DNA from 2 places in the Stenotrophomonas sp. STEN020 genome. Region 2 is predicted to be linked to the other one. Evidence: predicted binding sites of a transcription regulator. Region 2 holds the regulator's gene; the other holds the start of a gene.
What was found. Region 2 encodes FliA, which starts transcription of late flagellar genes. Its sites were predicted from a motif close to TAAAGTTTNNCNNNCNNNGGCCGATAA; they were not measured.

Region 1: a site for FliA is predicted at 2,140-2,166, ahead of ACVOLZ_RS07605 (methyl-accepting chemotaxis protein). Genes of this name have one in related genera too.

What each region holds. Positions count from the first base shown of each region.
Region 1 is NZ_JBRREI010000013.1:10,687-14,090, reverse strand. Features, by position in the region: gene ACVOLZ_RS07620 (NUDIX hydrolase) at 1-326, shown strand, start outside; gene mnmA (tRNA 2-thiouridine(34) synthase MnmA) at 323-1,444, shown strand; gene hflD (high frequency lysogenization protein HflD) at 1,454-2,068, shown strand; gene ACVOLZ_RS07605 (methyl-accepting chemotaxis protein) at 2,195-3,394, shown strand.
Region 2 is NZ_JBRREI010000001.1:106,391-109,794, forward strand. Features, by position in the region: gene ACVOLZ_RS00415 (chemotaxis protein CheA) at 1-3, opposite strand, end outside; gene ACVOLZ_RS00420 (protein phosphatase CheZ) at 7-627, opposite strand; gene cheY (chemotaxis response regulator CheY) at 627-1,019, opposite strand; gene ACVOLZ_RS00430 (RNA polymerase sigma factor FliA) at 1,033-1,782, opposite strand; gene ACVOLZ_RS00435 (MinD/ParA family ATP-binding protein) at 1,779-2,663, opposite strand; gene flhF (flagellar biosynthesis GTPase FlhF) at 2,650-3,404, opposite strand, start outside.

The DNA.
Region 1 (3,404 bases), on a different contig from region 2:
CGGGCGAAAGCCTGCTCGAGGCGGCCGTACGTGAAACCCGCGAAGAAACCGGCTGGGAGGTGCGCCTGACCGGTTTCATTGGCAGTTATCAGTGGACGGCTGCCGATGGCACGCCGTTCCTGCGCTTCGCCTTCGCCGCCGAGCCGCTGCAGCACCACCCGGAGCAGGCGCTGGATACCGGCATCGTGCAGGCGCTGTGGATGAGCCCGGTTGCGCTACAGGCCGATATGGCGCGACTGCGCAGCCCGCTGGTCTGGCATACGATCTCCGACTGGCTGGCCGGGCAGCGCTACCCGCTTTCGATCGTGCGACAGGTGGCACCGTGAGTAATCCCAATATCGTGGTGGGCGTTTCCGGCGGCGTGGATTCCTCGGTGGCAGCACTCACCCTGGTCCAGCAAGGCCTGGATGTCGCCGGCTTGTTCATGCAGAACTGGGCTGACGATGGCACTGGCCACTGCCGTGCCGAGGACGATCGTCGCGACGCTGTGGCGGTCTGCGGGCGGCTCGACATTCCATTCCATTTCCGCGATTTCTCCAACGAATACTGGCAGGGCGTGTTCGAGCATTTCCTGGCCGAATATGCGGCAGGGCGCACGCCCAACCCGGACGTGCTGTGCAACCGCGAGGTCAAGTTCAAGCACTTCCTGGATGCCGCGCGCGAGCTGGGCGCCGAGCGCATCGCCACCGGCCACTACGCACAGGTCGACCACTCTGGCGGCCGCTGGCGCCTGCTGCGCGGTGCCGATCGCGGCAAGGACCAGAGCTACTTCCTGCACCAGCTGGGCCAGACCCAGCTGGCGGCTACCTTGTTCCCGATTGGGCACATGGAGAAGAGCGAGCTGCGCCGCATCGCCCGTGAGGCCGGCCTGCCGACCCATGCCAAGAAGGATTCGACGGGTATCTGCTTCATCGGTGAACGCGATTTCCGCGAGTTCCTTGGTCAGTATCTACCTGCCCGCGAAGGCGAGATCCACGACCCCGATGGCCAGCTGATCGCCCGTCACCCCGGCGTGTTCTATTTCACCCTGGGCCAGCGCGAAGGCCTGAATATCGGCGGCGTGCGCGGGCGCCCGGCGGCGCCGTGGTTCGTGGTTGGCAAGGACGTGGCGCGCAATATCCTGTACGTCGACCAGGGCCATGACAGCCCGTGGCTGCAGTCCAACTGGCTGCGCAGCGAAGCCATGCACTGGATTGCCGGCGCCCCACCCGCCCGTGAATTCGAGTGCACCGCGCAGACCCGCTACCGCCAACCGGACGAAGCCTGCACCGTGAAGGTACGTGATGACGGTACGCTGGACGTGCATTTCGCACGCCCGCAACGCGCCGTCACCCCCGGCCAGTCGCTGGTGTTGTACGACGGCATGGAATGCCTGGGCGGCGCAGTGATCGCTGCTACCGATGCACCCCTGGAGCGCCGTTTGGCTGCCCCTGTTTCCCCTTGAGAGATGACCATGACTTTTTCCATCGATGACCGCGTACTCGCCTTGGCAGGCATTGCCCAGGCCTTGCAGCAGGTACGCCGCATCGCAGAAACCGGCCATTCGGAGAGCGCTGTGGTGCGCACCGCAATGGACAGCGTGCTGCGTATTGATGCCAGCTCGCCCGCCGCGGTATACGGCAGTGCTACCCAGGTTGAGCCCGGCCTGCGCCTGCTGCGCGACTACTTCCGTAACCAGGGCAAGGACGATCTGCTGCCACGGCTTGCGCTGTCGGTGATGCAGCTGGAGCGCCGCTTCGTGCGCGAAGGCGCCACGGTCGACAAGGTTGAAGCCGGCATCGAGCGTGCCGCCAGCATCGCCCAGGACCGCGGCGACAGCTGCCACCCGGACGTGCTGAGTGCGATGGGTGCGCTGTATGCGGACACCATCAGCCAGCTCAAGCCGAAGATCATGGTGCAGGGCAACCCGCACTACCTGGGCCAGGCAATGGTGGTGTCGGAGATCCGTGCACTGCTGCTGGCCGCGGTACGCTCGGCGGTGCTGTGGCGCCAGCTGGGCGGCGCGTACTGGGATTTCCTGTTCTCGCGCAAAGCCATGCTCGAAGCCATCGAGCGCCGGCTGCGTTGAATCTGCAGGCCTGCAAGCGCTCCGCTTGTGGGCCTGCATCGCAAAACCTCCGGGGATTCACGCCAGTGGGCTAAAGACACCCTGCCCACTGCCGATACTGCATTCGTGACTCTCCCGAGAACGTCCATGTATTCACGTATTGCAATCCGTTTGGCAGCCCCGCTTGTCCTCACCCTTCTGGTTGTGGTCGCTGCCGCCCTGTCCTGGCCCTCCGCGGCCCTGTGGGCGATCCTGACCACCATGGTGTTGAGCTGGCTGGTGTTTGCCTGGTGGAGCGTGCATTCGCAAACCCAGCGCTCGCCTGAGCACGCCAAGGTACTGAAAGAGCAGGACCAGCTGCTCAACGAGCTGCGCAGCTTCGTCAGCAACGAAATCGACGGCTCGCGCAGCGAGATCGAGCGCGCCCGCGAACTGATCCGGCAAGCGGTCGGCGGCCTCGGTGGCAGCTTCGATGCGATGAGCCGCAAGTCACGCCAGCAGAGTCAGGCGCTGGCCCGCATCGTTGACCGCGCCGGTGATGAGGGTGGCGGTGGCAATGGTGGCGTCGACGTCGCCCGTTTCGCCCAGAACGCCAGCCACCAGATGGAACAGCTGGTGGAAGCGCTGGAGCAGGTCAGCGGCCAGAGCAGCAACACCGTGCAGCACATCGACCAGATGGCGCAGCACCTGGACGGTATTTTCGCCCTGCTCGAAGACGTCAAGTCGATTGCTGACCAGACCAACCTGCTGGCCTTGAATGCGGCCATTGAAGCGGCGCGTGCTGGCGAAGCCGGCCGTGGTTTCGCTGTGGTGGCCGACGAAGTGCGTAACCTCTCCGAGCGCTCCACCACCTTCAACGAGCAGATCCGCAAGCTGGCCCACAGCTCCAAGGACGCGATTGCCAAGGTGCGTGAAACCGTCACCCACATGGCCTCGCGCGATATGGACCGGTCCCGCGAAGCGCGCCATGAGGCCGCTTCGATGCTGGACAGCGTGGCTGCCATCAATGCCTCGCTGGGCGACGGCATGCGCGAGATCTCCGAGTGTGGCCGCGCCATCGACGGTAGCGTCGCTGAAGCCGTGCGCGCCCTGCAGTTCGAAGACATCGCCACCCAGGCCCTGGGCGGCGTGCATACCCACCTTGACCGTCTGGGTGCGATCAACCGCGAAGCCGTCGCGCTGCAGGAACTGCTGCACCGTAATGGCGGCGTGTTCGATGGCGAGATGGTCAGCGCGCTGCAGCGCACCGGCAACCGCCTGCGCGAGATGCGCGTGGAATGGGAGCGTCCGCCGCACAAGCCGGTGTCCCAGCAGAGCATGGGTGCAGGCACGGTGGAGTTGTTCTGACTTCACTCCG
Region 2 (3,404 bases):
CATGACTTACAGCCCCAGGTCCGAGAGCAGATCGTCTGCGTCCACCTGCGACACGGCATGGCGGTCCAGGCCATTGACGGCCGGCCCAGCCAAGCCCTGGTTGCGTGCTTCTTCTTCCGGCGGCGGCAGACCAAGCGCACCGAAACCTTCATGCACCCGACGGACGATGCCGACTACGCGGCGGATGATCTGCCCGGTCAGGTCCTGGTAGCTCTGGGTCAGGGCGACTTCGGTGAGGTTGTGGCGAATGCGTTCAAGGATTTCACCCTGTTCGGCATTCAGCCCGTCCGCACGCAGGCGTTCGGTCAGCGCGCGGCATTCCTCGGCCAGATCGAGCGTGCGATGGGTGGCCTGCTCGGTCATCTGTACCACATGGTCAAGGCGCGCGCAGGCATCATCCAGCTCGCCAGCTTCGCTGGGTACGCTGGGCAGTTCGCCCAGTGCCTGGCCCAGTTCGCGGGCAAGCCGGCCCAGGCCGGACATCATCGGCTGTGCGCGCAAGGCGGCCAGCGCGTCGATTTCCCGGCGCCAACCAGCTTCGTCGCCACTTTCCAATGCTGCCAGTGCGTCCTGCAGGCGCTGCACCAGGGCCGATTTGTCGCTCAATGCTTCGCCGAGCTGGTTCATCAGGCGCTCGCTGCCAGGCGTTCGAAAATCTTGCCGAGTTTCTCTTCCAGCGTCTGCGCGGTGAACGGCTTGATGATGTAGCCGTTCACGCCGCTCTGCGCGGCCTCGATGATCTGCTCGCGCTTGGCTTCGGCGGTGACCATCAGAACGGGCAGGGTCTTGAGCTTGGCGTCGTTGCGGATCGCCTTGAGCAGCTCGATACCGGTCATCACCGGCATGTTCCAGTCGGTGACGACGAAATCGAACGGCTGGCTCTGCAGCAGTGACAGCGCGGCATGCCCGTCCTCGGCTTCGGCGGTGTTGGTGAAGCCCAGATCGCCGAGCAGGTTCTTGACGATGCGGCGCATCGTCGAGAAGTCGTCAACAATCAGGATGCGCATGTTCTTGTTCAAAAGGCTTTCCTCTTCATGGTTCTTCGAGGCCGGCGTCAGCCGCCTCGAAAATCTTCAGTCGGCCACGCAGACGCAGTGTGGCCTGGCCGTGGATCTGACAGACGCGGGATTCGCTTACGCCCAATACCGCGCCAATTTCTTTCAGGTTCAATTCCTGCTCGTAGTACAGCGACAGCACAAGCTGCTCGCGCTCGGGCAGTTGGCCGATGGCCTTGCCCAGCTCGGCGCCGAACTGGCTGCGCTCCAGCACCTGCTGCGGGTTGGGGCCGCCGGTGGTCGGGGTGTCCAGCTCGCCCTGGTCTTCGATCCGCGATTCCAGGCTAAGTACCTGGCCACGTGAAGCGTCTTCGACCAGGCGCATGTATTCGGGCAGCGGCAGCTCCATCGCTTCGGCCACTTCGCTGGCGCTGGCCGAACGGCCGGTGCTTTGTTCGAGGCGACGGATGGTGGCGGCGGCATCGCGGGCGCGGCGGTGTACCGAGCGCGGTACCCAGTCGCCGCGACGGATTTCGTCGATCATCGAGCCGCGGATGCGGATCGATGCATAGGTTTCGAACGAGGCGCCCTGTTCGGCGTCATAGCTGCGCGAGGCCTCGATAAGCCCCATCATGCCGGCCTGGATCAGATCATCGACCTCGACGCTTGCGGGCAAGCGCGCGGCCAGATGGTGGGCGATGCGGCGGACCAGATCGGCGTGGCGGGCGATGCAGTCATTGGCCGCGCTGCGCTGGACTTCACGGTATTGAGCGGCTGCATTGTTCATGCCTTCACCTTCTGCTGGATGATGCGTTCCAGGAAGAACTCAACGCCGCCGCGCGGGGCGGTTGGGGCTTGCCAGCGCGCGGTGCGACGGGCGATTTCGTTGATCGCCAGCGAGGCTGGCGCGGAAGGATAGAGCTTGACCACCGGCTGCTGGCGCTGCACCGAAAGGCGCAGCCAGTCGTCCTGCGGCACGCAGCCCAGGTAGTTCAGCGAGACATCGATCAGGAACTTCTCGCAGACCCGCACCAGCTTTTCGTACAGGGCGCGGCCTTCGTTCGGGTCGCGGACCATGTTGGCGACGACCTGGATGCGGTCCACGCCGCGCTCGCGCGAGAGCACCTTGATCAGCGCGTAGGCGTCGGTGATCGAGGCCGGCTCGTCGCAGACCACCACCACGGTGTCCTGGGCGGCCTGGCAGAAGGTCAGCACGCTGTCGGTGATGCCGGCAGCGGTGTCGATGATCATCACATCGAGCTCGCGCTCGAGCTCGGAGAACACGTTGACCAGGCCGACGTGCTCTGCCGGCTGCAGCTCGGCCATGTGCCGGCGGCCGGAGGCGGCGGGCACGACCAGCACGCCGTTCGGGCCTTCGATGATCACTTCTTCCAGCGTGGCGCGCCCGGCGACCAGGTCGGCCAGGGTGTGCTTGGGCTGCAGGCCCAGCACCACGTCGATATTGGCCAGGCCCAGGTCGGCATCGAGCAGCAGGGTACGTTTGCCCATGCCTGCCAGTGCCACGGCCAGGTTGGCCGAGACATTGGTTTTACCTACACCGCCCTTGCCGCCAGTGACCGCGATGGTGCGTACCGGGCCGGCTGGTTCGTGCCGGGTTGCCGACAGTGGGAAGGTGTTGGTCAGCTTGGCGTACTCACGCGACTGCATTGTTCAACTCCGTGTTGCAGGGCATATCGGCCGCGCGGCGCAAATCTTCAAGGCGAAGTACGAGATTTGCGGCAGAGGCCCGATAAAGGTCTTCCGGAACGTCCTGGCCGTCGGTCACCCAGGTGATCGGCAGTCGGTGATCGACTGCCACCGACAGGGCCGAACCGAAGCGGCCGGTCTCGTCCAGCTTTGTCAGCACCACGCCCTGCGGGTTGGCGGCGCTGAAGCGGCGCACCACTTCGTCCATGTCCTGGAAGGCGGTATTGGCCGGCAGCACCAGCAGGGTGCGGATCTGGCCGGCGGCGCGCAGCCACTGCAGCTGGGCGGTGAGGGCGCGGTCGCGCTGGCCCAGACCGGCGGTGTCGATCAGCACCAGCTTGTAGTCGGCCAGCTTCTGCAGCAGCTGGTTGAGGTCGGTGCCGCTATTGGCCTCGTGCACGGCGATGCCGAGCTGGCGGCCGAAGCCGTACAGCTGCTCGCGGGCGCCGATGCGCTGGGTATCGGTGGTGACCAGGGCCACGTCGCGGGCGGCGTGGGCTTCGGCGAAGCGCGAGGCCAGCTTGGCGATGGTGGTGGTCTTGCCAGCACCGGTGGGGCCGACCAGAGCGATCACGCCGCCGGTTTCCATCGGGTCGACGGGGGCGATCGGCAGCTTCTTGGAAATCAGCCCCAGCATCAGACCGCGGGCGCGGCTGGGGTCGATGTCGGCCGGAATCTGGGTGGCGACGTCGCGGGCCAGGC